One region of the Cerasibacillus sp. genome, then DNA from elsewhere that is predicted to be linked to it. Evidence: a T-box and tRNA genes for the amino acid it is inferred to sense, from the RefSeq annotation. Region 1 holds a T-box; the other holds one or more tRNA genes.

The links. A T-box is a leader RNA that pairs with one kind of tRNA and senses whether it is charged. The one in region 1 lies ahead of alaS (alanine--tRNA ligase), so its partner is inferred to be a tRNA-Ala.
Region 2: it encodes a tRNA-Ala, which carries the amino acid that the T-box ahead of alaS (alanine--tRNA ligase) is inferred to sense. The anticodon was not compared.

The regions. Positions count from the first base shown of each region.
Region 1 covers NZ_DATBTY010000040.1:151,537-167,386, reverse strand. The annotation lists gene VIG73_RS08135 (ATP-binding protein) at 1-968, shown strand, start outside; gene VIG73_RS08130 (DNA cytosine methyltransferase) at 983-2,200, opposite strand; partial or broken gene VIG73_RS08125 (sigma-70 family RNA polymerase sigma factor) at 2,378-2,758, shown strand; gene VIG73_RS08120 (hypothetical protein) at 2,791-3,354, opposite strand; gene mtnN (5'-methylthioadenosine/S-adenosylhomocysteine nucleosidase) at 3,475-4,164, opposite strand; gene VIG73_RS08110 (YrrS family protein) at 4,199-4,852, opposite strand; gene greA (transcription elongation factor GreA) at 4,941-5,417, opposite strand; gene udk (uridine kinase) at 5,615-6,244, opposite strand; gene VIG73_RS08095 (O-methyltransferase) at 6,234-6,911, opposite strand; gene mltG (endolytic transglycosylase MltG) at 6,935-8,056, opposite strand; gene VIG73_RS08085 (DUF1292 domain-containing protein) at 8,188-8,478, opposite strand; gene ruvX (Holliday junction resolvase RuvX) at 8,489-8,905, opposite strand; gene VIG73_RS08075 (IreB family regulatory phosphoprotein) at 8,902-9,171, opposite strand; gene alaS (alanine--tRNA ligase) at 9,246-11,891, opposite strand; T-box leader at 11,959-12,164, opposite strand; gene VIG73_RS08065 (AI-2E family transporter) at 12,220-13,275, opposite strand; gene VIG73_RS08060 (hypothetical protein) at 13,310-13,501, opposite strand; gene VIG73_RS08055 (ATP-dependent RecD-like DNA helicase) at 13,576-15,850, opposite strand, start outside.
Region 2 covers NZ_DATBTY010000036.1:47,537-63,386, reverse strand. The annotation lists gene panF (sodium/pantothenate symporter) at 1-1,319, opposite strand, end outside; gene VIG73_RS06380 (YhdT family protein) at 1,316-1,594, opposite strand; gene VIG73_RS06375 (ABC transporter permease) at 1,842-4,616, shown strand; gene VIG73_RS06370 (ABC transporter ATP-binding protein) at 4,691-5,638, opposite strand; gene VIG73_RS06365 (ABC transporter ATP-binding protein) at 5,635-6,624, opposite strand; gene VIG73_RS06360 (ABC transporter permease) at 6,637-7,446, opposite strand; gene VIG73_RS06355 (ABC transporter permease) at 7,452-8,396, opposite strand; gene VIG73_RS06350 (ABC transporter substrate-binding protein) at 8,414-9,943, opposite strand; gene VIG73_RS06345 (MBL fold metallo-hydrolase) at 9,963-10,697, opposite strand; gene VIG73_RS06340 (LysR family transcriptional regulator) at 10,932-11,834, opposite strand; gene VIG73_RS06335 (YeiH family protein) at 11,952-12,983, shown strand; tRNA gene VIG73_RS06330 (tRNA-Ala) at 13,477-13,549, shown strand; gene VIG73_RS06325 (hypothetical protein) at 13,909-14,760, shown strand; gene VIG73_RS06320 (ABC transporter permease) at 14,831-15,544, opposite strand; gene VIG73_RS06315 (ABC transporter ATP-binding protein) at 15,541-15,850, opposite strand, start outside.

The sequences.
Region 1 (15,850 bases):
AAGGGATATCAGTTTATCGAAATGGTTATAAAATATTTGGGCATGGAGAAGAAGATTGGTTAAAACTTGCGGAATTAAGATTGAAAAGGCCCGGCGACAATATTGATAATAAATCAACATATGGACTGGTAACTCTCGACCCAGTATGTTCGATTTCTTTAAAAGAAAAAACTAATAGAGAAGGTTTTATCAAATCTCCAGAATACACTTACTTTCATGAAACTGTCCTTTGTATTGTGAAACAAGTCGGTGCAGATAGAAGAGAGAGTATTAGAAACATCAGAAAATTAATTAAAGGAAATCCGGTTCAACCTATAGGCATAAGATATAATCCTGATCAAACAAAGAAATTAAATAAAGCAGAGAAAACAGTCCAATTAAATAATGAAAATGAAACGAAGAAAACTAAGCAAACTAGTAAAACTGATGAAGCAAAGAATACTGGAAAAACAGTAGAAAATTATCCAAAAGACAATAATACTAGCCAAACCATTAAAACTGATTTTACTGAGCAACCGGGTAAAAAAGACGCTACAAAAAAGCCTAATCCTGTATCGCCAAACAAAATAATTGATATTAGTTTTGGTTATAGTGAAGAAACTCCGCATAAAATAAAGGATATTATTGAAGAATTAAAAAGAATTACAAATAAAAACATTAATTCTCAGGCGTTGTTACTAAGATGCTTGATTGATATTAGTACACAATACTATCAAACTAAAAATGATATAGATATTAAAAAGAATAATCTTCCAGGGAATATAAGGATTGTTTTAAACACGTTTAGTGACAACAAATTATTAGATTTAAAAGCAATTAATCGAGTTAGACAAAGTATTAATAAAGAGAATACTTTACAATACTTCAATGGAGTTGCTCACGATTACAATTATCGCGCTAATTTTAGTGACTTAGTAGAAATATGGAACACTTTTGAACCGTACATCACTGCATGCATAAAGCCATAATAAAAGAGGAAGCATTAAAAAGCTTCCTTAATTTTTTTTGCTATTATTCTCGCCATTAAAGGTGGCACCGCATTACCTATTTGTTGGAAAGCTGCTGTCCTAGAACTTTCAAAATAAAAGTCATCTGGAAATGATTGAATTCGTGCAGCTTCCCTTACTGACAATGATCTATTCTGTTCAATATCAGGATGAATGTAGTAATGTCCGTCTTTTGAAATATGTGCTACTACTGTATGGGATTGGGAATCTGCTCTGACGATTTTATATCTATCTAAAAATGATTTACTATTTTTATGTGTAATTAGATGTTCTGGTAACTCATTATACTTCAACATTTTACCTTCTTTGTTCCATGTTTCTACAACTAATTTATATATATTTAAATCATTTTTATTATTAGGTCTTGCCACATGATATGTAAGTATATCCCACTTGTCATCTCGAATATTTTTTAGTGCTTTACTAGGTGTATCTATATATTTTCCGATTCCATTCAGACTTTCACCAGCATTTATTTTTGGTAAATCTTTAAAAAGTTCATTAATAGTTGGTGGATTAGATTCATCGAGAAACTTAGGATAACTAAACTCTATATCTTTTCTCCAACCAATTATGATAACTCGCTCTCTAGATTGAGCCACACCAAAGTCTTTTGAGTTCAAAATTTTATAATCCATTTTATATCCAGCTTTATCAAGATTTCCTTTTAGCCCTTCGAAAATTTCACCTTTTTTAGCTGTAAGAATCCCCTTCACATTTTCAAAAACGAAAAATTTAGGCTTATACTCTTTTAGGAATTCTATATAATATAAATACAAGTAATTTCTAGGATCACATTTCATTCTGTTTGGGTCTCTAGAAATTCCAGCAGTTGAATATGCTTGGCAAGGAGGACCACCGATAATGAAATCTACTGTTTTATCGCCAATAAGTTTGTCTATTTCTGAAAAAATACTATCAATAGTTTCATCATTAATTTCTGACTCAATGACTTTACTTAATATTTCTTCTGGAACACTTTTATAAAGCTGTTCTCTATTTACTTTATTTAGTATGTATTTTTTGTATAAATCAATTTTATTATTTTCTTTTAGATAATAATAAGCTTCTCTAGTCCGTAGTGTATTACAAGCGTTTTTATCCATTTCTACATGTGCAAGAATGTTAAAACCTTCTTGACGAAATCCTTCTGATAATCCACCAGCCCCTGCAAAAAGATCAATAACGTTCAATCTTCTCACCTCTTTATCTAGTATACCAGGTTACTAAACGTATTTCTACACTCATATTTGTATTAATGTTAACCTTTAAGTATAATACATGTAATCTTACTTGTGTATTGGTGGTGAATTTAGAATTATTTAAAGACACCTAACATTTTGGGTTTCATGCTCCCCCCTACTGTTACAAAGAATGAAATACTCATGCATTTGCGCACTTTAAAAAAGGTTAGAAAAGATGTTTCCTTGCATGATCCCATCGGGCAAGATAAAGAAGGTAATGAAATTAGTTTGATTGATATATTAGAAGCAGAAAATGAAAACATCATTGAATACATCCAATTGAATATGGAGATCTCTAAGCTCGAAAAGTACTTTTCTATCTTGGATGATCGAGAAAAAGAAGTGATTATTTATCGTTACGGATTAAATAATAAAAAAGAATTGACACAGAAAGAGATTGCTAAAAGGTTAAATATTTCGCGGAGTTATGTGTCACGGATAGAAAAAAGAGCGTTAATGAAAGTGTTCCATGAGTATTATCGCAATGAACGGAGGAAGCAGTCTTAAGATAAGACAAATAATCGTGCAAGATACATCGTTCATCTTGCACGATCATATTCCACATAGCGATCATAACGGTCATAACGATCTTTCTTACTAGGGAGTAGCATCAAAATAACATGCATAAAAGCAAATACACACGCTGCATAAAAAGATACATCCATTCCTGGAAATACATAGGGAACAATCGTTGGAAAGACTGTGATAACCATAAGTGAGACGAATAACATTGATAACAATGAATCGTAACGGATTTTTTTAGAAAGTCCTAATAAATATTTAGCGAGAATATAAATGATAGCACAAAACAATGCGTAGAAAGCCATAAATTTATAATTCAATGTTTCAAAATCCTTACTAGTGTTCAAATCTCCTTCGTAAATTAACCCTGACCCATCAATTGGTAGAAATGGAATGACTAGGTAACTTAAAAAACCTGAAATGCCGAATGCAATCATAATAAATGCCGTATAAAAAATAAAGCCAACAACCCCTATTCCAAATTGGAGTATACGCGCTAGAAAAGACATACCTGGTATCAGATGAAGAATATAGATTACAAAGGCTATTAATAAAGTTGCGACGGTAAGAATTATTAACAAAATATCACTCTTTCAAAGCACTCATTTCAAAAAAATCACACAAAATTTTCAGATGGTTAAATTATATCATAAAATCTAGATAATAAAAGAGCAACCCATACAAAACGGTTGCTCTTTTAATTAAATAGATGGAAGCATTTGCATGATTAATGTGGCAGCATTTTTAGCGGCCTTTTCTAGGAATGAATCAAACGATACTGATGATTCTTTACCTGCTATATCTGATAAAGCGCGAATAACGACAAATGGGGTCTTATATTGATAACAAACTTGCGCAATAGCTGCTGCCTCCATTTCCGCAGCTATCATTGACGGAAACTTTTCTCTAACAAATTGTACACGAACGGAATCATCCATAAAGCTATCACCCGTAGCGATTAATCCTTCTACGGCTTGGATATCTATTCCCTTACTCGCTTCTTTTGTCAACTTGACTAAATGTTCATCTGCTATAAAACGTGCTGGCATTTGCGGTACTTGTCCATACTCATAATCAAACGCTGTTACATCAACATCATGATGAACAACTTCGGTTGAAATGACAAGGTCACCAATATTAAGTTCTTTGGCAAACCCACCAGCGGAACCGGTATTAATAACATGTGTTGGCTTAAAACGTTCATGCATAATTGTCGTTGCCATAGCAGCGTTCACCTTACCGATTCCCGATTTTAATAGCACGATTTGTTTACCTAAAAGTTCCCCATATGTAAAATCACAATTTGCAACAGTAACTTCTTTAGACTTTGTCATTTTTTGTTTTAGTAGAGCTACTTCCTCATCCATTGCTCCAATGATTCCTATCGTCATTTTTACAATCACCTCGTCATTTATTACTCATATTTCAAGGAATATTAACTTCTTTTAATACTTCTACCTTCGTTGGTTGCCACCCTTCTTCATCAATCCAAGACAAATAAACACGATATATTTGGCTATTGTCTTTTGATGAGATGGTACCAATTGCTTGTTGTTCTCCGCCACGTCCTAGCCAGTGAATAATCATATTTTCTTCTGGTAAATCTGTTGCGACGACCATTGCTTCAGTCATCTCTTTCCAGTCTTGAGATGATTTATCAAATTGGGTTGTATGTGGTCCTTCTTGAATCGTACCAACAGGTTTCCAATTTGCTGTATAAGCTTCAATGACATTGGCGTCGGATGGATCAACTGGTTCTTTTACAATAAGCTCTACTGATTCCTCAGATTCTTGTTCAGACTCAGATTCCTTTTCGGTTTCATCCGCTTCATCTTCTTCTTTAGAGTTAGCATTTGTCTGGGTCGAATCATCTTCTTCTTGATCAGATTGGTCCTGCTGATTATTAGATTCAGCCATAGATGGTTCTTCTTTTTGATTGTCATTTCCACCGAACAACCATATAGCAATCAATACAACAATGAGTACACTACCAATGAGTGACAAAATCGTCAGGGCTTTTGTATTTTTTCTACGTTTTTCGTATTTATCAACCCGACTATACTGCTTCTTATCATCCATTACATCCCCTCCCACTTATACTCTATTATTGTAACATTTTTTCTATGATATTTAATTAAAAAAGAGCGGTCGTGACCGCTCTTTTTTATTATTCTACTTTAAGGATTTTCACTTGGAATTCGCCACCAGGGGTATTTACTTGAACTTCATTTCCGACTTCCTTACCGAGTAAACTTTTAGCAATTGGAGAATCGTTAGAGATTTTTCCTTCTAATGGATCCGCCTCTGCACTTCCAACTATACGATATGTTTCTTCTTCACCGTCTGGAAGCTCCATAAAAGTAACTGATTTTCCTAATGAAACGACACTTGAATTATTATTATCATTTTCTATAATGACAGCATTACGAATCATCTGCTCAAGTTGTGCAATCCTAGACTCAACAAATGCCTGTTCTTCTTTAGCCGAGTCATACTCTGAGTTCTCGGATAAATCGCCAAAGTCACGAGCAATTTTTATTCGCTCAACAACCTCTTTACGCTTCTCTGTTTTTAAAAAAAGTAATTCTTTCTCGAGTTTTTCTTTTCCCTCTTCAGTCATGTAATAACTTTTATCTCTTGACATTCAAAACACTCCTTTTTACATCTTTACAACAATATATAGAACTAATTTGTTATGTATACATTTGAATGATATACACACATAAAAGTAGTAGTAAAAACGAGCAGCACATATTTATGTGCGCTCGATTGTCCACCTGGTTATTATATATGTTCATACTATGGCAGATTTCCTATGAACTTGCAAGCGTTTTCCCTATTTTAACGGTTTTTATTAATAATTGTTTCTATTTTTGTTGCCATAAGATCAATAGCGACATGATTTTTGCCACCCTCTGGAATAATGATATCTGCATAGCGTTTCGTGGGCTCGACAAACTGCAGATGCATAGGGCGAACGCTTTTTATATATTGATCAATGACCGATTCAACTGACCGACCACGTTCATTGATATCACGCATAATCCGACGAATAATTCGTAAATCAGCATCTGTATCGACAAATACTTTTATATCCATCAAATCGACCAAACGCGGATCTTCTAATATCAAGATTCCTTCCAAAATAATCACTTCTTTTGGTTCTACTGGAATAACTTGATTTGAACGTGTATGCAGTGCATAATCATAGACAGGTTTATTAATTGCGTGTCCATTTAATAAGTCTTGTAAATGCAAAACAAGTAAATCATTATCAAATGCGAGCGGGTGATCATAGTTCGTTTGTAATCTTTCTTCAAAAGGTAAATGGCTTTGGTCTTTATAATAGTAATCTTGTTCGATAACAAGGATTGTCTTATCAGAAAATCGATTGCAAATAGAGCGGGTTACAGATGTTTTACCACTTCCGCTACCACCCGCCACCCCTATAACGACTGGTTTAAAACTCATCAATTTCAGGTCCTTTCATGCCTATACATTGTTTAGATAACTTATAACTTATTGCTACGCCATCACCGATTGGGATTATGGTCGTATGATATTCAGGATGACGACTTAGCCATTCATTATACGATTTCAATTTATTAATCATATTTTTATAACGTGAAGGATATTGGCTTGCCTCATCAGCAACATAACCTCGGAACAATACATTATCTGACACAACGATACCAGCTTTTTCGACTAAAGGATGGATTAATTCAAAAAAGCGTTGATACTGCCCTTTGGCAGCATCAATAAAAACAAGTTGGAATGTCTCCTGACGATCCTTTAATTGTTTGATTTGTTCCAGTGCATCACCATAAATTAATTCAATCTGATGATGTCTATCATAAGTTTGTAAGTTTTGCAAAGCAATAGAGCGTCTTGCTTTATCCCGTTCAATGGTTATGATCGTAGCCGATGGATAGGCTTGTAACATCCGTAAGGCAGAATAACCAATGCCTGTCCCAATTTCTAATATCTTCTTTGGTTTATGCATTCTTACAATTTGCATTAAAAATTGAATGCCGAGTGGTTCCATAATCGGCACATTTCTCTGCCTAGCTTGTTGTTCGATTTGTCGAACCCAATCTTCTTCGTCAGGCAATAAACTGTTTAAGTAATTCTCTGTCATGATGAAACCTCACTATTTGTTCATTATTTAATATGTTCATTCTTTAATTTGACATGCTCATCATGTGTTTTAGCATAATAAATTTTACCTTCTGCATCATGTAAAAAGTATAGAAATTCGGTATCATCTGGATTTATAGCTGCTTTCAACGAATCCTCAGAGAAGTTGGATATTGGTCCAACAGGAATTCCATCAATTTGGTACGTATTATATGGTGACTTCACTTCTAAATCCTTTAGTAATACTTTTTTCTTATGTTTCCCTAGAGCATATAGGACAGTTGGGTCTGTTTGCAATTTCATACCAGCTTTAAGCCGGTTGTAAAAGACACTTGAAATACTTCTGCGTTGTGCTTTATTCTTAGCTTCTTTTTCAATCATGGAGGCCATTGTCGTCATTTCATGAACGGTCATGTCTTTCGCTGAAATATCATCAAGATATTTGCCAAGGACCTCGTTCGATTTATCGAGCATCACTTCAATGACTGTTTCAACCGGAATGTCTTCTTCATAGAAATCATATGTAGCGGCAAATAAATACCCTTCTAAAGGATTACGGATATCAGGGTGTAGTATATCACCCGAAAGTAATGTCGGATATGCATCAATCAATGATTCTACATATGATACATCGTTGACTTTTTTCAAAAATTTATCTTGTTTAATGCCGACTTCTTTCTCAAATATTTTAGCAATTTCCGGAATCGATAACCCCTCTGGTATTGTAACACGATAAATCGCTTCTTTTATTACCCGACCCGTTTTTAATGATTCAATAATCTCATCAAATGTCATCGCTTGAGTAAAGTCATACTCACCAGCTTGGAAATCTGATTCATTTTTTATTTTAGTATAAATGCGAAAAACTCGACTATCTTTAATGATATTGTGATCTTCTAGTAATTTAGCAATCGTAGAAGATGAAGCACCCATTGGAATTTCAACGTGAATGTCCTTCTCGTTATCTGGATTGACTGGTTCTAAAGCAGATTTAATATACATATAGCCAGAAATTCCACCAATTAGTAATATAAGAACAATAACGGAAATCATGATCAAAACAATCTTCCGTACCGTTCTTGCTTCATGTCCACGTGCGATTAAATTATCTCGAAAAGTTGATTTGTTTTTATTCTTTTTAGACATATGCGCTTACACCTCTCATCCGGTATATTATACTAAATATACCTGTTTATTGCTATACTTTTTACGAGGTTATCGCATGATTAATGATATAAACAGCTGGTATCTATAGGATACCAGCTGTTTGAATGATATTACTTATTCAATTCTTCTTCATCTGCTAACGTGTGCAGCATTTCTTCAACCATTTCCCACTCGTCATCTGCTTCAATCGGAAATAAAGCGAGATCATTATCATCTTGTTTCTTTTCTTCATATCGAAAGGCATATACTTCAACTTCATCAGCGTCTTTTTGTTCTACAGGGACAACTGCTATATATGATTGACCAGTTTTATCAACATCAAATGTAAATAAAACTTCAAATAAATGTTCTTCACCATTCTCATCTGGAATGATGATGCGTTCTTTTTCTTCGAGTGCCATGTTTTCACCTCTAATTTTTTTGGTCAAGATAACCTTGTAAAATCAGTGTTGCTGCCATTTTATCGATGACTTTCTTTCGTTTCTTACGACTCATATCCGCTTCCAATAATACGCGCTCAGCAGCCATCGTTGTCAAGCGTTCATCCCAAAGTTCGGTAGGAATGCCAAGCTTTTTTTCAACGTGTTCACTAAAACGAATTGACGCATCACCGCGTTCACCAATTGTACCATTCATATTCTTAGGAAGACCAATAATAGCCTTCCCCACTCCATGTTCTCTTATGATTTCAGCTAATTCTTCATCAGCAGAATGGATGTCATTTTCATCCCAATATAAGGTTGTCAGGCCTTGTGCTGTCCACCCTAAAGCATCACTAATCGCTACACCAATTGTTTTTGATCCAACATCTAATCCAATGAGTTTCATCGTTCTGCCTTTTTCTCAGCAATGTAAAATTTGACTAACTCCTCAATGACTTCATCGCGTTCTACTTTACGAATTAAGTTACGCGCATCATTGTAGCGTGGAATATAAGCGGGATCTCCAGATAATAAATATCCGACAATTTGATTCGTTGGATTATACCCTTTTTCTTCTAATGCTTCATGGACAGTTAATAAAATATCTTTAATATCTCTATCAAACGGTTCTTCCTGAAAATTAAATTTCATCGTTTTGTCGTTTGAACTCATACTGACACCCCATTCCGTTTTACTCTTATGTCATATTTTAGCATGTTTGACTAATTAAATATACCGTTACACAATCAATTATTTTTAAAATTGTTTTCAATATACTCTTTAGCGAATGCTAATGCTTCTGGAATTTTATTTGGATTTCTCCCACCTGCTTGTGCCATATCTGGTCGACCACCACCACCGCCACCGCAAATTTGTGCAGCATGTTTAATGAGGTTCCCTGCATGGAGACCTTTTTCAGTTAAATCTTTTGACACACCAGCAGCTAATTGGACCTTGCCTTTACTTTCCATAGCCAGTAAAATAACACCCGTTGTTAATTTCTGCTTTAATTCATCAATCATACGGCGTAATTGATTCATATCTTTCACCTGAACATTGGCTGTTAATAGATTGACACCGTTAATGTTTTCAACCTTTTCTAACATAGATGATACCTCAGAGTGGGCGAGCTTTGTATGGAGGGATTCATTTTCTTTTTCCAACTCTTTTATGCCTTGAAACAGCTGGTCTAAGCGTGATGGAATGTTATCAACTTGTGTTTTTAAAAGGCCTGCCGTTTTATTTAATAGTTGAATTTGTTCATCCATATATTCAAATGCCTTCTGGCCAGTCACAGCTTCAATTCTTCTCGTTCCCGCACCAATACCTGATTCAGCGATTATTTTAAACAGACCTATTTCAGATGTGTTTTGGACATGGCAGCCCCCGCATAATTCGATACTGTAACCATTAATTTGAACAACTCGAACGACATCACCATATTTTTCACCAAATAAAGCCATGGCACCCATTTCTTTTGCTTGATCAATGGGCATAGATTCAATCTTTAGTGTCATTGAATCCCATATCTTTTGATTTACTGTTTGCTCAATGTCTGATAATTCTTCTTCTGTCACAGCTCCAAAGTGAGTAAAATCGAATCGTAAGCGATCTGGTTCAACTAAAGATCCTGCCTGGTTCACATGTGTGCCAAGGATATCTTTTAAGGCTTGATGCAATAAATGCGTTGCGGTGTGGTTTTTAATAATCGCTTGACGCATGGTTTTGTTCACAATTGCTTTTACTTGAACCCCAACCTGGATGATTCCTTCAGTTACACTTACTTGATGCAAATGCTGACCATTAGGTAGTTTATTGACGGATTCTACAACGGCTCTACCTTTTGGGGATTCAATGATTCCTTTATCAGCAATCTGTCCGCCACTTTCTGCATAAAATGGGGTCTCTTTAAGAATAATTGAAACAGTTTGTCCTGCTTGGGCTTGCTTAATTGATTTATGATCAGCAATCATCATTAAAATCTCTGTCTCTACATCCAAGTTATCGTAGCCAATAAATTCACTTTCAACATTAATATTAGCTAACATTGCATCTTGAACATGCATTGAATCTACCTTTTGACGAGCTTTTCGCGCACGTTCACGTTGCTGTTCCATTTCAGAATGAAAACCTTTTTCATCAATCGTAAATTGATGTTCAGCAACATATTCTTCAGTCAATTCTTTAGGAAAACCATACGTATCATATAAGCGAAATACTTCAGCACCTGGAAAAACATTGCTTCCTTTACTTTTTTCACGTTTAATAATATCTTCTAAAATCTCAAGACCATCGTGTAGTGTTTCGTGAAAACGTTCTTCTTCCGTTTTGATGACATTTTCAATAAATGAATGTTGTTCTTTCACTTCGGGATAATAGGCGTTCATAATATCACCTACTACAGATACGAGTTGATACATAAATGGTTTCTCAATACCAATCTGCTTCGCAAATCGAACGGCGCGTCTTAATAACCGTCTTAAAACGTACCCCCGCCCTTCATTAGAAGGTAAAGCACCATCACCAATGGCAAAAGACACCGTTCGAATATGGTCAGCAATCACTTTAAATGCCGTATCTGCTTCAGCACTATCACCGTAGTTGACGTTTGCGAATTGCTCCGTCTTCTTTATAATCGGCATAAAGAGATCAGTTTCAAAGTTATTAGGCGCGTTTTGTAAAATAGATACCATTCTTTCAAGCCCCATACCGGTATCGATATTTTTCTTCGGTAAAGGTGTATACGTATCGTCTGGATTATGATTAAATTGTGAAAACACCAAGTTCCAAATTTCTAAATAACGGTCATTCTCTCCACCTGGATACAGTTCCGGGTCATCTGGATTATTTCCAAAAGTTTCACCCCGGTCATAGAAAATTTCCGTATTTGGTCCGCTCGGTCCTTCCCCGATATCCCAAAAGTTTTCTTCTAGGCGAATAATTCTTTCTTTAGGAAGTTTGATATCGTGAAGCCATATATCATATGCTTCATCATCTTCGGGGTGAACCGTCACAGATAAGCGCTCCGGATCAAACCCAATCCAATCTGGACTCGTTAGAAATTCCCATGCCCATAAGATTGCTTCCTTCTTAAAGTAATCACCGATAGAAAAATTACCTAGCATTTCAAAAAACGTATGGTGCCTTGCCGTAAAGCCGACATTTTCGATATCATTTGTGCGAATTGACTTCTGTGCATTCACAATTCGAGAATTATCTGGGATAATCCGTCCGTCAAAATATTTTTTTAATGTCGCTACACCACTATTAATCCATAATAAAGACGGATCATCTTGTGGAATGAGTGACGCACTCGGTTCAACGCGATGACCTTTTTCTTTAAAAAAATCTAAAAACATTTGTCTAACTTGTTGTGATGTCAACTGTTTCATTACAATATCACCTTCCATTTATGTGCTTTATTTTATTTATAAATAAAAAAATCTCATCACTGCATATTGCAGGGACGAGTTTCATTCGCGGTACCACCCTTATTATGAATAGAGATCTATTCATCACTTTAACACATAACGGTGTGTACCGGCGAGAATTAGTCGCACTCTAGTTTAGCTTCCATAGCTTTTTGGATAGGATTCCTTTCAGCCTTCGAGAATCCTTCTCTATTTCCCTAAGTTCTATGTACTCGTAACTATCATCGTCTTGTCATTATGAATATAATTAGCCATATTATATGAAAGATTCATCGAATTGTCAATCCTTCTAGCTACCTAAAGCGTAATTCGCCATCACTTTCACAACTGTTAAGATTGGAACTGCTAAAATCATACCAATAATTCCCCCTAATTGTCCGCCAAACAATAAAGCAAATATAATCATAACTGGATGAAGTTCTGTCGATTTACCAACGATATAAGGTGATAAAAAATTCCCCTCAATTAATTGAATTAAAAACACAGCCAATAAGGCATAAATGACCATTTTACCTGATATCGTTATAGCGATTAATACAACAGGAATCGAACCAATAATCGGCCCAAAATACGGGATTATATTTGTTAAACCCATAATAATACCGAGTAATAAAGGATAATTCATTCCTAATATGTGAAAAATCAAGTAAGTTACCATAGCGACAATAAACGAAACTAATAATTGTCCACGGATATACCCCCCTAGACTATCATTCATCGCTTGAATTAATTTAACGCAATCAGGTAAATAACGTTTAGGTATGAGCCGTTGTATGCCCTTTTTTAGTATTTGATAATCTTTTAGAAAATAAAAAACCAACACCGGTATAACGGTCAACCATACGACCATGCTAAATACTTTCGTAATACTTTCGATTAGCTTTCCAATAAATGCTTCAAGTTCTGCTTCAAGACCTGTAATAACATGATCAATCTTCGTATGTACGGTTTCAGGTAACCATGATGTTGATGCATAAATTTGGTAAATAATTGATTCGTACATTTCAAGTAACTCTGGTAAATGTTCATTAAAATCCCTTAATTGTAATACAAATGCTGGGTAAAAGCGATATATAAGATATGTTCCGCCACCAAAAAATATGAGATAGATTAGAATAATGGCGATACTTCGCGGGAAATTCAATTCATTCAGCTTCTTGACAACAGGATGTAAGAAATAGGCAATCAAACCAGCAATAATAAATGGGGAAAGAACCGACCACAGAAATGAAAAAAAAGCACTATAGAATGGAAAGAGCTTTACAAGCAGAAAAATAAATAAAAAAATAAATATGCCTGTGATGACCCAATATAAAAATTGAAGAGCACGACGTTTTACAAACATAGATGAGACTCCCATTCAAATAAATATTGAGTTATCAATGGATATTTCTCTCTTCTTCTGTAAATAAATCGTCGAGAGATATAAGGGAGCCATCAGCTTCAATTTCATGGACATTCAACCGATTACCTACTACTGTCATCTCAATATAACAATTCCAACAATAGTATTGGTCATTACCTACTTTACCAATATCTCTGCTTGAACAATTCGGACAACTTAGCCACATCACCATCACCTATTTATTCAAATGATATTTATGTTGATAGGGTTGCCCAAATTGAAGCATAGTATACATATTTTTTAATCCATAAAATCGTAAGGTGATAATTCTTCGTCCTTTTCATTGTTTACTTCAATTTGGAGTTTATTTAGTTTGTCTTTTAAAGATGTATAGCGCTTGTTCGTATCAAGCGTTTCAACACCGCTTAGAAAAGCATGTTTATCCCCACAAATTATCAATGAACGTTTTGCACGAGTTAATGCTGTATAAATTAAGTTTTTCCGGAGCATTCGACGGTAGCCACTCACAACGGGCATAATGACAATCGGAAATTCACTTCCTTGCGATTTATGAATCGATATACAAAAGGCATGCATTATATTCATATAGTCTTTTCTTTCATATACAACTTCACGTTCATCAAACGAAACAACGAGTTGTTCTTTATTATCGACATTTTCATCCTCTTTAAAGATGGCAACAACTTCGCCTATATCGCCGTTAAAAACCCCTTCTTCTGGCTGATTAACGAGCTGGATGACTTTATCTCCGACACGATATGTGACATCATTCATTTTTACTTCTCGTTTTCGATTTGTTTTTGGGTTGACAAGTTGTTGAATCGCTCGATTAATTGACATTATCCCTGCATCTGTCCGATACATCGGAGCTAAAATTTGAATGTCCCTCATATCAATTCCTTTTTCAAGTGCTTTTTGAATAATTGAAGAAATGACTTGAACAACTTGATTTTCATGACAGGAAATAAAACTGAAATCTCTATCCTTATTTAAGTCACTTACTTGTAATCGATCCCGCTTAATCAGGTGAGCAAGTTGAATGATTTTTGATCCCTCTTTTTGCCGATAAACATCTGTTAAAGTCACAAATGGAAGCGCCTGGTCTTCTAATAAGTCCGATAACACTTGACCAGGACCAACAGAGGGCAGTTGATCTTCATCACCAACGAGAAGAACCTGCATATCATTTGGAATCGCTTTAAATAACCAATTAGCCAACCATATATCTACCATTGAAAACTCATCCACAATTAATAATTTGCCAGATAAAGGTTTGGATTCATCTTTTTCAAAACTATCATCCCCGTCCCATCCGAGTAAGCGATGGATCGTTCCTGCTGGTAACCCTGTTGATTCTGTTAATCTCTTGGCTGCTCTTCCAGTAGGTGCTGTCAAAATAAACGGATAGTCTGCCTGATCATCGTATGACGAGAGATCGATTGATAAATCATGAATCATCGCAAATGCTTTAATAATCCCTTTAATCACCGTTGTTTTCCCTGTACCTGGTCCCCCCGTTAGAATCATCACTTTTGAATGAAGTGCTTGTTCAATCGCTTCAAACTGTTCTTTCCCATAACTTAACACTTCTTCTTCTTCGATTTTACCAATAATTTTCAATAACTCCGCTTTTGGTGTTTCATCTTCTATCGGATAGTCTAACAATCGTTTTAAATGAGAAGCAACACCATCTTCCGCATAGTATAGGACAGGTAAGTAAACACGTTCATCTTGAATAATAAGGTGTTTTTTCGTATTTAGTTCAAATAATCGGTCTAAGACTTCTTCCGCTGTTAATCTTCTATTTGCTGTTGTTAAAAGCCTTAATACTTGCTTAACACACAAATCAGTTGGCAAATAAACATGCCCATTTTGAGCACTTTGTTGTAATATATAAATACATCCTGCACCAATACGACTCGGATGATCATATGTGAGTCCATTTTTTCGAGCGATACTATCAGCTGTCATGAAACCAAACCCATCAATATCAAAAACAAGTTGATACGGATCAGATGAGATGATTTCAATCGCTTCATCCTTATATTGCTGATAAATTTTTTGTGCTAATTTCATACCAACCTGATATTTTGCGAGATAAATAGCAACTTGCTCAAATCCTTGATTTTCTTTTAAGCTTTCTACAATATTCTTAGCCGTTTCGCTTTTTAATCCTTTAATATCATTTAAAACATGAGGGGATTGGATGATCTTTTCAATCGCCCGTTCCCCTAGTTTGTTTACAATGCGTGTAGCAATTCTTTTCCCAACACCATAAAACAAATCACTTGATAAATAACTTATGAGTCCTTCCTTCGTATCTGGAATAAACGTTTGGTATGAATGCACGGCAAATTGTGTACCGTACTTTATATGGCTTTCAAGTTCACCATAAAAAAGATAGGACGTTCCTTCATGTAGATGAGCAAAATATCCTTTGATAACAATTTCACTTTCCTCAAATGAAGTATTTGTTTCGATAATACGAATTTTTACAATTGAAAATTGCTCTGTTTCATTGTGGAAAATCGTAAACAAAGGCTCGCCTTTCATA
Region 2 (15,850 bases), on a different contig from region 1:
TCAAAGACAATATACGAACCGATACCAACAATCATCGAAGCGAGCGCACCATACTTATTCCCTTTCTTCCAATAAAGCCCCATCACAATTGGCCAAATAAACGCCGCTTCCAGTCCACCGAAAGCAAAAAGATTTAACCAAATAATCAAGTTCGGGGGATCAAGTGCAAATAAGAAAACGATGAAACCTAGTATAGCCGTAACCCCGATACTCATTGTTTTTATCTTTTTCGGTGAGGCATTTGGACGGATATAGTTTAAATAAACGTCTTTTACAACTGAAGAACTAACGAGTAATAATAATGAATCAACAGTTGACATAATGGCTGCCATTGGTGCAGCAAGGACGATCCCTGCAAGCCAAGCTGGCATCGTTTCAAGTGCAATTAACGGCATCACTTTATCAGCGACATCAATACCAGGTAAGATTGGCCGCGCAAAAACACCAATTAAATGCATATTTAACATAATAAATCCGACAACAATCGTCCCGATAATAATGGCTCGGTGCATCGATTTTGAATCCTTATAGGACATCGCTCGTACCGCTATTTGCGGTAATGCGACAACACCAACCCCGACTAAAATCCAAAAAGATGATACAAATGCTGGTGATAAATCACCCGCCGCACCAAATGGGGTAATCAAATTTGGGTTTTCAACATATAAATCATCAATAATATTCGAGACACCACCACCTGCGATAATAACAGCGATTAAAAGGATCAATGTTCCAATAAACATAATCGCTCCTTGGACAGCATCCGTCACAGCAACTGCACGAAAACCACCGATAACAACATAAAGAAGGACAGATATAGCGAATATAAACAGAGCACTCGTATAAGATAGGCCAGTTAATGATTCAATCAGTCGACCCCCACCAATCCATTGCGCTGCCATGGCCGAAAATAGAAAAACAATAATACTAAAAGAAGACAATAAAACAACCCACTTAGACTGATAGCGCTCTTTTAAAAAGTCGACAAGTGTGACAGCTTGGTAACGTCTCGCCATAATGGAAAACTTCTTCCCGAGAATCATCAACACGAAATAACCCGTTGCGACTTGTGACATCGCAAGTAACACCCAACCTAAACCTTGTGTATAGGCAACACCTGGTCCACCAATAAAACTACTCGCACTTCCATACGTCGCCGTCATCGTCATGGCCAAAATAAATCCACCTAAACTTCGCCCACCGAGAAAATAGTCTTGTAAAAAATTCGTCGATGAACGAATCGAGCGACTTGCCCATATCCCAATTCCAAACATCACGATTAACATTAAAATCATTGGAAAAAGCGCTTGCCCATTCATTCGTCTTCCTTCCCTTCATCATCTAACGGCACTTCAACAAAATATCTCTTCACAATAAACGTGACGAGAATGACCATCACGATCAAGCCGACGACACAACTATAAAAGAACCATGCCGGTAAACCGAGAACATATGTATATTCAGATGGATCTTTATGACCTAACCCATAAGCAAAGCCAAACCACCATATAAAATTAAAGATAACAAGTCCTACCCCAATAAGTGCTTCACGATGCGCTATTTGGAAGCGTGAATCGCCTTTTTTATTTTTCACCTTTTTTACCCCCACTTTCATTCCATTTTTCATGCGTATTTTAAGTAAATCGTTAGTTACATAAATATTAACATAAACGACACAAATCTATTTATCTCTAAAATTAAATGTAATTTTATTTAATTTCTAATTAACTTGAATTATAAGAAAAGTGATGCACAATAAATTTAGATCTCTACATAAAATTAAAGTAGCTATAATGACTAATGACCTTGTGAGACATCATTTAATAAGTGGGTGATTAGGTATGATTCGTTTTATTTGGCAAAATTGGTGGCGAAGGAAAGAGCGCTTGATTCTCCTTATTATAGGAGCATTAATAATTAGTAGTGGCTTATCCTATCTTCTTGGCATGTTAGATACAAATAAGACAACCATCGTGGATGAATTACAAAAAAGATGGTCTTCAGCCTATGACATTGTCGTTCGTCCTCCTAATACACGAAGTGAAACTGAAGAAAACAATTTATTAGATCCGAACTTTTTAAGCGGGATTAACGGCGGGATTAGTTTAGAGCAATATGAACAAATTAAAGCGATGGAACATATTGATATCGCCGCTCCAATCTCAATGATTGGATATACGGATTATTCACTCTATCTCGAATCCCTTACATTTAATGAAGATGGAATCTATCGGGTAATCGAAAAAAGAATAAACGATGATGGCATTCGAAAAACAGAAGACGTATACACATCATATATTCCTGGTGGTAGATGGCTACAATATGTCGACACAGCACTGGATAAAAATATACCACTTACTTATATGAACTGGTCCAATCATATGTACTTGATGCGATCCATGTTACTCGCTGCAATCGACCCAGAACAAGAAGCACAATTAATTGGAATCGATAAAGCCATTCTTCCGGTAGGAAATAGTAGATATTTCACGGCAGAAGATAAAGCGCGACATAAACCAGTGATCGAACCTGGAGATGATGGCGGAGCAGAGGATGAGGTAGAAGAACAACATATCACTTACTTTCCCGTCATTATTAATACCCATTCATTCGCTGACCAAGAGATTCACTATCACATAGAAAAGCTTGATATCCCATTTGATTCGAACACAGCTTTAAAAACGCTAGAAGATATTGATCAAAAAGGTGGCAAGAACTATTTAAACAGTCTGAAGGGAAATACCGTTACTACATATGAACATGATGAACAAGAACTCTTCTCGCAAATGATTAATAGTATCGCTGGAGTTGATCATCAGACAGGAGAACCGGTATCGGAAGATATTACAAAAAATAAACATAACCCTTTTCAGATGGACGATTTATTTTTAGTGAGTTTTGCAAGCCCACTAGAATATGATGATGTTTCAAGTCCATTTGCAGAAAAATGGCCGTTTGCCTATCGTATACGCACATTTACAGACAGCTTTGAAGATAGTTTCAAGGCGGGAGAATATACGTCGTTTCGTCGACCAATTGAACCTGAATTTGCCAACGCGGGTGATTTTCCAAGAATGAAACCGAACTGGATTGGGTTTTATGATGCGGAAAAAGTAAATATATCAAAAGACCCGACAAATGAATTACCAATGGAAACATATCGTCCAGCTTCGGCTAAACTCGTATTAGATGAGCAAAAACAACCGATTAACCCACCACAAATATTAAAACCAACTTATGATCCATTCGGCTATTTAGCTAATCCACCGACAATGTTAACGACACTTGATGCAGCTGAATACCTTTTAGGAGATAAACCGATCTCGGCCATTCGCATTAAAGTTTCGGAAGCAAGAGATTTATCTGAAGACAGCCAAGCAATGATTGAAAAAGTAGCTAAAGAGATTGAACAAAAAACAGGGCTCATAACAGACATCACGTTAGGTTCGTCCCCACAACCAACGTTAGTCCATGTACCTCAAATAGATGCTCAAGAAGAACTCGGTTGGTTCCAACAACCTTGGATTCGGCTTTACTCGTCAATCACAATCTTTCGTGAAGCGAAAATGGGCTTTTCTATGCTTATTTTCTGCATCATGGCCGTTGCCATTATTTACGTTTGGGCTTCAAGCTTTGTATCACTACTCGCTCGGCGAAAAGAGTTCGCCGTACTACTATCCGTTGGTTGGCGTCCACAACAATTACGTCAATTGATTTTTATTGAATCGGCAATAATTGGTAGTTTTGTTGCATTTGTATCATGGATCATCCTAGGATTTATTTATATTTCTGAAGAAGCCACTTTAGATCCGGTGCGATTCCTGTTAACTGGATTGATTGGCTTTATGATTTACATGCTTGGGGCCGTTATTCCAGCTGTCTTCACGCAAAAAATAGAACCGTATGAAACATTACAAACAGGGGAGATTTCTAAAACGAGCAAACGGTTTATGAAATCAAAGGGAATCATTTCCATGGCCTGGAATCATTTTATTGGCAAATGGAAGCGAAATGTTCTCTCGATTGCAGCGATTGCCTTACCGACCACCTTACTCGCTATCTTTTTATTTATCACCTTTCGTTTACGAGGCATGATGTATTTAACATGGCTCGGACAATATGTCGCCTTAGAAATTGGGCCTCGTCATTATATAGCGGTCATTGTATCACTCATGATTGCCGTCTTAACCGTCGCTGAAATCATGTGGCAAAATATAAGTGAACGTCAAGAAGAAATGGCGTTATTAAAAGCACTTGGCTGGCGAAATGGTTCTATTCGCCTCCTCATTTGGATGGAAGGCTTGTTCAGTGGTTTATTCGCAGCGATGATTGGTCTTAGTCTCGCATTTATGCTCATTAAGCTCATGTATCAGGACATCCCAATGACAGAGCTGCCGTTTATTTTAGCAACAGGACTGATCCCAATTATTGTAGGGATTATCGGTACCATTATACCCGCTGAACGAACAGTCAGGATGTCACCTGCATCTGGAATGAGCGGAAGCTATTCTAACAAAAAAACATCAGAAAAAAGTATGAAATGGCTTTTATTAACATTGTTCTTATCGATTTCTGCATTATTTGTTTATCTGTTCGTTCAAATATTAATATCCTAAAAGTAAAACACTTATTAAATAAACAATCCCGTCACTCATAAAAAAATGACGGGATTGTTTTGTTTACATATAAGCTAATCATATAAGTGGCAACGAACCGTATGCTCTGTTGTAAGCTCATGTTTAACTGGTTTTTCATGTTTGCATCTCTCCTGAACAAACGGGCAACGTGTATGAAATGGGCACCCCTCAGGAATGGCGCTCGCACTTGGGACTTCACCACTTAATACCGTTTCACTTGTATTCACTTCACGAGTTGGAATAGATGAAAACAAAGCTTTTGTATACGGATGTTTCGGTTCATCTAAGTCAGACACTGTCCCCATTTCGACCATTTCCCCTAAATACATGACAGCAATCCGATCACAAAAATATTGCACAACATTCAAATCATGTGAGATAAACAAATAAGTTAAGCGATATTTTTTCTGTAATGCTTTTAAGAGATTTAAAATCTGTGCTTGAACTGATACATCAAGCGCCGAAACGCCTTCATCAATGACAACAAATTCCGGTTGTAAAATAAGTGCTGCTGCTATGACAACACGCTGTCTTTGACCACCACTTAACTCATGCGGATAACGCTTCAAAAAAGACTCGTCTAAACCAACATCATGTAACATGTCGATAATCCGTTTATCCTGTTCCCTACGATTGCCCATTTTATGAATCATCAACGGCTCGCGTAAAATCCATTGAACCGTTTTCTTCGGATTCAACGATGCATAAGGGTCCTGAAAAACAATCTGGACTTTTCTCCGCCATGTTTTTAGCTTTGATGCGCTAAACTTAGAAACATCTTTTCCCTTATATAACACTTGACCACTCGTTTGCTTTATTAATTGAACAATGATTTCTCCCGTTGTCGATTTACCACTGCCACTTTCACCAACAAGACCAAATGTTTCCCCTTCACGTAATGTAAAACTAACACCATTAACCGCTTTAATAGACGTCTCTTTAGAAAAAAACTTCTTCCGAGGCATGTGATAAAATTTATAAAGATTTTTTACTTCAATCATGATGATGGCACATCCATTTCTTCCGTATAAAGATGACATTGAACCATTTGTTCCTTTATATTCACTGTTTTAGGACGAACGGTTCGGCATATTTCCATACGTTCTCGACACCGATCATAAAATGGACAACCACGATGGCGTTCTTTTAATGGTGGAACCCTTCCTGGAATCGTATATAGGGGTTCACCTCGTTTGGCACGGTCTGGTATGGAGCGGATAAGCCCTTTCGTATAAGGGTGAAGTGGCTGTTGGACCAGACGAGAAATCGGCCCCGCTTCAACAAGTTGTCCTGCGTATAGGACAAGGACGCGATCACATACTTGACTTAAAACACCCCAATCATGCGAGATAAATAGCATTGACGCTTTTTTCTCTTGTTTCAACTCACGAAACAACTGAAGAATTTGTGATTGTATCGTCACATCCAAGGCAGTCGTCGGCTCATCAGCAATAATTAAGTCTGGTTCACCAATTAGAGCCATCGCAATGACAATCCGTTGTCTCATACCTCCTGATAATTGATGTGGATATGAATGGTACAACGCTTCCGCTCGTGGCAAACCAACCTGCTTCATTAATTGAATCGTCTGTTCTTTGATCGCTTTCCGTGATTGTTTCGTATGTTTAATCAAAACTTCAGAAATTTGTCTTCCCACTGGATAAAGTGGGTTTAAAGCCGTCATTGGTTCTTGAAAAATCATTGAAATTGCTCTTCCGCGAATGCTTTGCCATTCCCTTTCAGAAAGATCGACAAGATTACGCTGGTGACGAAAGCGAATCGAGCCATTCGTGACAGAGGCATTGTCTGGCAACATACCCATGATAGCTAGAGAAGTAAGTGTTTTACCACAACCAGATTCACCTACGATTCCGACCACTTCATTTGGGTAAACCGTAAAAGATAGTGAATCAATCGCTTTATATTGACCGTCCGGAAAAGTAAATGAGACATCTAAATCCTGAATATGTAAAATCGGCTCTACCATCACACGTACCTCCTAGCTCTTTTTATCTTGCTGATCACGTATACCATCACCTAGTAAATTAAAACCGAGTACCATTAATGTAATCATTGTTCCAGTGATAATGACATACCATGGAGCAGTAGCAATATAAGGTTGGGCTTCTTTTAGCATCCGACCCCAACTCGGATCTGGCGGTTGCACACCTAATCCTAAATAACTTAAACCAGCTTCTGCTAAAATCGTTCCCGAAAAACTTAATGTCGCTGCAACAAGAATCGGTGACATCACATTCGGTAAAATATGTTGAAAAATAACATGGGTCGATCCAGCACCCTTCGCTTTACTTGCTTTGACATAATCGAACTGTTTTGTTTGCATAAAACTACTACGAATAATTCGCGCAAATGTTGGAATACTCATGATGCCAAGTGCAAAGATTGTATTTTTCATCCCAGGTTCAAAAACTGTAATAAGCATGATGGCTAATAAAATGCCCGGAAAAGCCATTAAAGCATCAATAAAACGCATGCATAACTCATCAATCCAGCCACCAAAATAACCCGCACATGCCCCGATCATAAAGCCAAAAAATAAGCCAACTGAAACAGATGATAAACCGATGATAAAAGCAGTCTGTGATCCTTGCATGATTCGACTTAATATATCTCTTCCGAAATTATCCGTACCGAATGGATGCTCCAAAGATGGTTTAATGAGTCGAGCGTCGGTTTGCATCATATTCGGATCATATGGTGTATAAAATAGACTTGTAATCATTATGACAAACATCAGTAGGACTAAGCTGATACCAATCAGAAAGGGGATGCTTCTTTTATTCTTCATCTCCATCACCCCTTCAGTCGAATGCGTGGATCAATTACATTATAGAGCAAGTCCACCATAAAATTAATAAAAACAACAAGTACAGCAATATACAACACCATGGACTGAACGAGTGGGAAATCTCTTGAAGAAATCGATTGAATTAATAGACTACCTAATCCTGGAAGACTAAAGACATTTTCAATGATGATACTTCCCCCTAATGTATCAGCAATAATCATGCCGATAATCGTTAAAATCGGAATAAATGCGTTTCGTAAAATATGTCGATAAACAATCCATCGTTCACTTAATCCCTTACATTTTGCTGTACGGACATAATCCATTTTTGTTTGATCAAGTATCGTATTTCGTAAATAACGAATCATTATCGCGATATTAGATAATGCTAACGCTAATGAAGGTAAAAAGAATGACCTTAACGCTCCAAAAAAATCCTCCGACCACGGAACATAACTATACGATGGAAATAATTTAAACGTGACCGAGAACAAGAGAATAAGTATGAAGCCAAACCAAAAAGATGGAATCGCAATTCCTAGTTGAGTAAGCATTGATAAAATGGTCGACACCCATTTTCCATCTGTTCGAGCGATAAAAATCCCTAGAGGAATTCCAATTAAAGCCGTTAAAACAATCGAAACGAAAGCGAGTGAAAACGTGACTGGAATTCGGTCTAATAATATATCCAATACAGGCTGTTGATACTTGAGAGACTGACCTAAATCACCAGATAAAAGACCCGATATCCAGCTTATATACTGTTCCCACAATGATTGATCTAAACCGAGTTCTTTTTCTAGTTGAGCAATTTGCTGTTCATCGGCATCCAGCCCGAGAATAATTTGGGCTGGATTGCCTGGAAGTACTTGAAAAACACTAAAGACAATGAGAGACACAAGGGTAATGGTGACAATAAACGTAAATACTTTATAGCTGAAATATCGCAATGGGAATTCCCCTTCATTTACTCTTTAAAAAGAAGATCTTCTAAATTGAATTTTTGTATCGGATACATTTTAAATCCTTCAAGGTTCTCTCTCATTGCAATCGTTCGATCAGGGTCCATAATAAATACCGCTGCAGCTTCTTCTGTTAAGATTGTTTGTGCTTCTTTATATAACGTCGCCATTTCAGCCTCATCGGTTTCTGCAATCGCTTGTTTAATTAACGCATCGAATTGATCATTTTTAAAGTTCATAAAGTTTTTATGGTAATCACTAACATAGCGACCGAGCACTTCAAATGGGTCGAGTTTTCCAGTAAAACCAACAATCGTAGTTTCGTATTTTCTGTTATTATAAACATCTTCCAACCATGTACTAAATTCAATTTGTTTAATTTCTGTTTGAATATTAATTTGATTTAGTTGTTCAACAATCACTTGTGCCGTATCAACATGAAATTGATAGTCGGATGGAACGGTTAATTCCATTGTAAACCCATCTTCATAACCAGCTTCTTTTAGTAAGGCCTTTGCCTTTTCAACATCAGGATTGTAATAATCCTCTAAACCTTCTTCATAATAAAGTGCCATCGCCGGACTCATATTCGAACCTAATTTCGTCCCTTTTCCTTCTGCTACTGTTTCAATGATGACATCTTTATCAATGGCATAATTTATCGCCTGACGTACACGGACATCATTTAGTGGTTTGACTTCATGATTCATCGCCATTAACTGAACCATGTTCTGTGGACCGCTTACCGTTTCAACGGAATCACCTAATTGATTAAGCCCTTGTGCCGTGACACCAGGAATAACATCGATATCCCCCGCTTGCATTGCTAAAATAGAAGATTCTTGGTCTGGCATGATTTTAAACTGAACTTCATCAATTTTAGGCATTTTATCTTTTTGGTAATAATCCTCATTCTTAACTAAAATAAGTTCTTGACCAACTTTGTACTCTTTAAATTTAAATGGACCTGTCCCAATTGGTTCCGTACTTTGTTCCTCATAGTCTTGCGGTACGATAGCAGCAATGTTTCGCGCTAAAAAGGCAGAATCTCTTTCCTTTAATGTGACCACAACTTCATAATCCGATGTTGCCTCGACTGTCTCGACAATTTCAAATTTAGAAGAATGGGGCTCATTTCCATTTAATCCCGCTAACTTCGAATACGAATAAACGACATCTTCAGCTGTTAATTCAGAACCATCGTGAAAAAGGACCCCCTCATTTAACTGGAATGTATATGTTAACCCATCATCAGAGATCTTATATTCTTTAGCAAGTGCTGGAATTAACTGACCTGATTCATCTGTATCAAGTAGTCCATCAAATACATTATCCATCATGGATGACGTATCTGTTGCAGCCGATAAATAAGGATCTAAATTATCCACTTCCGTACTCATCGCTATTCGAACCGTACCGCCCTTTTTGGCCACCTCTTCTTTTGAACCTGTTTTAGATTTAGAATCATTAGAGCAACCTACCATAACAAGAGAAGCAAACACAGTGAGTAAGATAATGTTTACAATATTTCTCATTGATCAAATCCCCCTATTATTATAATGTAATGGTTAGACCTTCTTTTGCATAAGTGATTTTTTTCTTATAAAACAGCCTAACTTCTTCTCTTAAACGATTTAAGTGACCGTAATGCGGAAAGTGAGTTAAAACAACGTGTTTCACATTTGCTTGCTGTGCTATTTTTCCGACTTCATTACTTGCAAGATGCCCTTTAATAAGACCCTGTTGTTTCATATATAAACTGCATTCAATAAGCAATACATCTACTCCTTTAGCAAATTGAATGAGAGTGTCGGTATAACCTGTATCCCCTGAGTAAACAAGTGTTTGTCCCGTTCGGTTCGTAACTTTCATAGAACAACATGGAATATCGTGCACATTTTCCGAAAAAGTAACCGATAATGAACCAACTTGAATTCTATCAGTTACGTGAAGTTGTTGTATATTCAATGCTTCTGGAAAAGTAAATGGTAATGTCCTTAACTCATCAGTATAAATATAAACATCTAACGGCGTCTTTCTATTTCCTAATTGTCTTTGGACTAACATCGCATATTCTAAACAATAAATATCAGCTATATGGTCTGCATGTGTGTGACTAATAAACACCGCATCTAACTCGTTAAGTTGTACATAGTTTTGTAAACGTGACAATGCACCACTGCCGCAATCTAATACAATACGTGTATCTTCATCTTGTACTAAATAACAAGATGTCGCTTCGTTAGCACGGGGGAATGCACCCCAAAAACCGACCGTAGTTAATTTCACGTATTAACATCCCCTTATTGTTCATTCATTGAAAACGCTTAAAATATTTATTTGTCAAACATTCGTTTATTTGTGAATAGCTCTATAATAAAATGTACAACTTATTTAATTTCCCCCTATCATTCGGATTAAGCGCTTTTGATGAAATAAGAGCAAAGATATAAAATAAAATGCATATAACGTTATTATATATTGTTTTTGTTGTTTTTGTGTAAATCTCCTATATAGTCTCTGTTAAGAATAATCATTCATATATAATAAAGTATGATAACGAACGATATCCATAAAGACCTCTAATGCCTTTGTCTGAAAAGGTGATTTCGTAATCATTGAAAAAACACGTCTAAATGGTAAACCTTGTACTGGAATGATTTTTAAGTCACCATACTTTAGCTCTTTCTGTACAGCCCATTTTGATAATAATGTCAAACCTAGTCCTGCTTCAACAGCGTGTTTAATGGACTGTGTGCTACTAAAATAAACATGGTGTTTTGGTTTCACACCTATTTGTTCTAACATCATTAATGTTGCCTCACGTGTTCCTGATCCAGGTTCCCTTATGACCCAAATTTCATCTTGTAGATCCTTTTTTGTAATGGTTCTACCGGACTTGGCGAATCGATGGCTCGATGAAGAAACAATATACATATCGTCTTTAGCAAATTTCTCTTCTTGGAGTGATTGATCTTTAAAACGACCTTCAACAATTCCAACATCTAATTGATGACGATTAACCAAATCAGCAATTGTCGCTGTATTACCGATCATAATCGACGGTTCAATATCGGGATATGCTCCTTTTAATTGAGCAATAAGTTTTGGCAACACATATTCCCCAAATGTATAGCTAGCACCAATCGATAACAAGCCTTTTGTTTGATGAATTAAATCATCAATCAGATGTTGCATATTCGTATATAAGCCAAGAATTTCCTTTGCATGATGGTAAACGATATCACCTGCTTTATTTAGACGAACATATTTATTCGTCCTCTCCAATAATCGCGTTCCTATATCATTTTCAAATTGACGAATATATTGACTAACTGCTGGTTGTGTCATATGCAATTTTTCTGCTGCGCGGGTAAAGTTCTGTTCTTCAACAACAGTAACAAATACTTCTAATCGCTGATCCACACTTTCACTCTTCCTTATTTTTCTTTATTATATCATTTTACTTATTGTTATTATAACAATGATTTATTTCATTTATCTATAAAACTCCTTTATCGTATGAATGGGAGGATGGCATCAATGACACACAAAGAACAAATAAAAAAACACCCTTTATCATCAGCAACTAGTAGGTGGATAGGTGGTGTTTTGTTTACATTTTTAATTGCCCTTTTAGGCTATTTACTAACCTATATCCCTGGATTCTCTTATGTTGGTCAACTTGCATCAGCTATAATCATTGCTTTTATTTATAATCTTTTATTCGGATATCCAGAACGACTCCGAACGGGCATTACCTTTTCTTCAAAAGTACTTCTCAGACTGGCAATTATTTTGTATGGATTGCGATTAAATATTCATACTGTGCTTGGCGAAGGAGTTGGATTACTCGCTAAAGATGCGTTAGTCATTGCTTTTAGTATTTTTGTTATGATGTTTTTATCTAAACGATTAAAGGCCGATCCAACCATTTCATTACTTGCCGGTGTCGGTACAGGTGTGTGTGGAGCAGCTGCGATTGCAGCCATTGCACCTATAATTCAAGCAAAAGATAATGATACAGCTATAAGTGTTGGCATGATTGCTCTTATTGGGACATTGTTCTCGATTATTTATGTTATAATCCGACCATTTTTATCTTTATCGTCGGTCGATTATGGTATTTGGTCAGGCCTAAGTTTGCATGAATTAGCACATGTTGCTTTAGCGGCAGAACGAGCTGGGCAAGATGCTTTAGCGATGGCTCTCTTAGCAAAACTCGGACGCGTGTTTCTGCTCATCCCGCTTTCGATTATTATAATGATGCTGATAAAACGTAAAAAACAATCCCAATCTACTGATGCACAGATTACTTTTCCATTGTTTTTACTTGGGTTTATCATGATGAGTTTATTAGGAAGTTATGTTTTGGGTCATTCGATTCCTGTCAGTGATTCAATGATGAGCTTTATATATTCTGTCACAACATGGCTTTTAACAGCTGCCATGGTTGGATTAGGTTTAGGTGTTAACATGAGAGATTTACGCCATAAGGCCCTTCGCCCATTAATGGCAATGATTGTAACGAGCATTCTCTTATCAGGTTTAACGTATCTTATCGTATTTCCTTAATATTTTTGATAAGGGCTGTCTAAAGAAGACTAGTCAAAAAACATAAGGGCATGGCACCAAACAGAAGAAAACGATATTTTAGTATCAGAAACAACATATACAAATGGCATTAACATTTCAAAATTTACAGATGAAGTAAAAGGCTGGTTTCCTTCTAACACAGTAGAAGAGTTAAATATTAATGGACAAGTTGCTATTTTACATCAATCAGAATCAGGAATTTGCGAGTTACAAATCATTACAGAGAAAAAATTATTTACAGTTGCTGGGGCAGATCGAGAAACCGTTTTAAATATTGCAAAAAAGATAAACTATTAATTTTATCATCTTCCTTATAAAACAAACATAATTTGGAAAAAAAGATTGATTTAACTAAGTTGTTGAGTAAGAACATAAGTGTAAAAAATTAATAAACACATACGTTTAATAAATGCCCCTTGCAAAAAATCCTATGACATTATATAATATAAATCGATTGCATTAAATCAGATATGGGGCATTAGCTCAGTTGGGAGAGTGCCTGCATGGCATGCAGGAGGTCATCGGTTCAAGCCCGATATGCTCCATCTTAGAAGAACGCTTATACATTAATGTGTATAGGCGTTTTTTTATTTTCTCATTTGTTACTAGGAGTGTTCATTTTGAATCAAAAGCTCATGTTATAAACATCTAATAATGATTAAAAAATAGGACTTTATTCTCTTGAGTTATTTAAAATTTTAGTATATTATACAATTATCGTTCTACTTTTGATAATTCCGCCATACATATTTATTTTGAGGAGAAATATCCCCCTAACACTTGATTGCAAATGTTGTCTTGTTATTTACTTAAATGATATACATGATTCAAAAACATTTGGTATATCAATTTTCATCCTTAATATAAATAATGGTAGAGTGTAATAAAGAAGGAGGTCATCATAATGATTATTTGTTCCAATTGTAATCATCAACAACAAGCTGGATCAAATTGTGAAAATTGTGGTCAGCCGATTCAGGGAATAAGTCACACCCAAGAACAACATACACAAGCCCCGAATGAGAATACCCACACCAACAAACCTAACGAAGTTGCAGCAACAGTCACCAATCAAAAAACAGACTCATCTTCTAATGAAACATTAGATAATATTAAGAAGGGCCTAGGATCCTATTGGAAGTTCTTTGTAGAACTACTAAAAAATCCAACGAAATCCCTTCAACTACATGACAAACATCTCGTATTTAGTATTGTAAGTATCTCCCTTTTTGTTCTAACTCTTTCATTAGGATATTACTTTACAATGAATACGACTATGGGAGGACTTTTTGGAGAATTAGAAGACATGCTAGGAAGCTTTGGCGGCTATGATTATGGATATTCTGGAGCTGGAGAGTTTTTTAATATTGTCCTTAAAATGATTCTCGTTGGTGCTATCGCATTTGGTATCTCTTATGGAAGTTTACTCATCGTATTTAAGGTCGCTAAACTGGAATTAAATCCTAAACAGTTGTTTATCCAGTTTAGTAGTTTATCGATACCGTTTCTCGTGTTAAATATTGTTGTTATTCTTCTAGGTGCTTTATCTGTAGGTATGCTTGCTAATTCATTATTAGGCGGAACCGTGCAATTATATTTATCATTAGTACCTGCCTTATTAGTTTACGACAAACTAACCAGTCATCCGCAACGAATCTATTATGGTGTTGGAACAGCGTTTTTAATTGGTACCATTAACATTCTTATCAATAGTTTGTTACTTAGTCAATTAGGATTATCGACAAGCCTTTTCTAAAATATTAAAAAAACCACCATCCTTTAAAAAGAATGGTGGTTTTTTTCTTTGACGGATATCATGTTAAATTCTAAGCATCGATTTCTTTCTTTTTAAAGACAACAATGGTGATAAATGCAGTAACAAGAAACCAAATTGTCATGATACCTAGATGCGGCCATACATCTGCTAAACCAGACCCCGCTTGTACTTTTGAAGCTAAGTCAATGAGTTGCATGTTCGGTAGGTATTCCGCTACGCTTAAAAATGGATATTTATCAATAAGTGATTCGATCAAAGAGCCGAATCCAAACAAGAACACGACAGGCATAATAATCACAGATGCTTCTACAACGGTCCTTGCTAATAAACCAAACAATGTCCCTAATGCGAGATAAAATAAAGTAGAAACAATCATTCCAACAGCAACTAAGACAATATTTTCCGGATTGTACTCCATAAATAAGCAGGATACAATAATCGTCACTGCAGTTAATGAGAAAGCAACTAAACTTTTTCCACTAAAAATTTCCACAACTGTGGCAGGTGATAACATCAATCCACGTAATGTGTTCTTCTCTTTCTCCTCAGCAATTATGGCACATTGAATAAATGTAGCTGTCATTGTAAAAGCAAGATTAATAACAAGATAATAGGCATCTATGGAAAGTTCATCAGCCATTCTTCCATATATCGCTGCCAACACTAACGGCATTAGAATCGATGTGGAAACATACATATTCTTCGATAAATCCTTCAAATCCTTATTAAATATAGCCATCACACGCTTCATTGAAAAAGTCATACAAGTTCCCTCCCTGTCATTTCAACAAAAATATCTCCTAATGTTGGTTCATTCGTATGGATAGACACTACTTGATCCGCCTGCATATAATCATATAATGTCTGTGCTCCTTCAGGCCCTCCTGGTAATAATAGCTCGCGTCCATCCTTTAGTAAGACTTGTAAGGAAGCATCTGAAAACTGATGACGCAGTTTTTTTGGTTCGTCAAGTAGCTGGATTTTACCTTTATGCAGAAATGCTACACGATCACATAATATCTCCGCTTCATGCATATCATGAGTTGTTAAAAAGATGGTTGTACCTTTC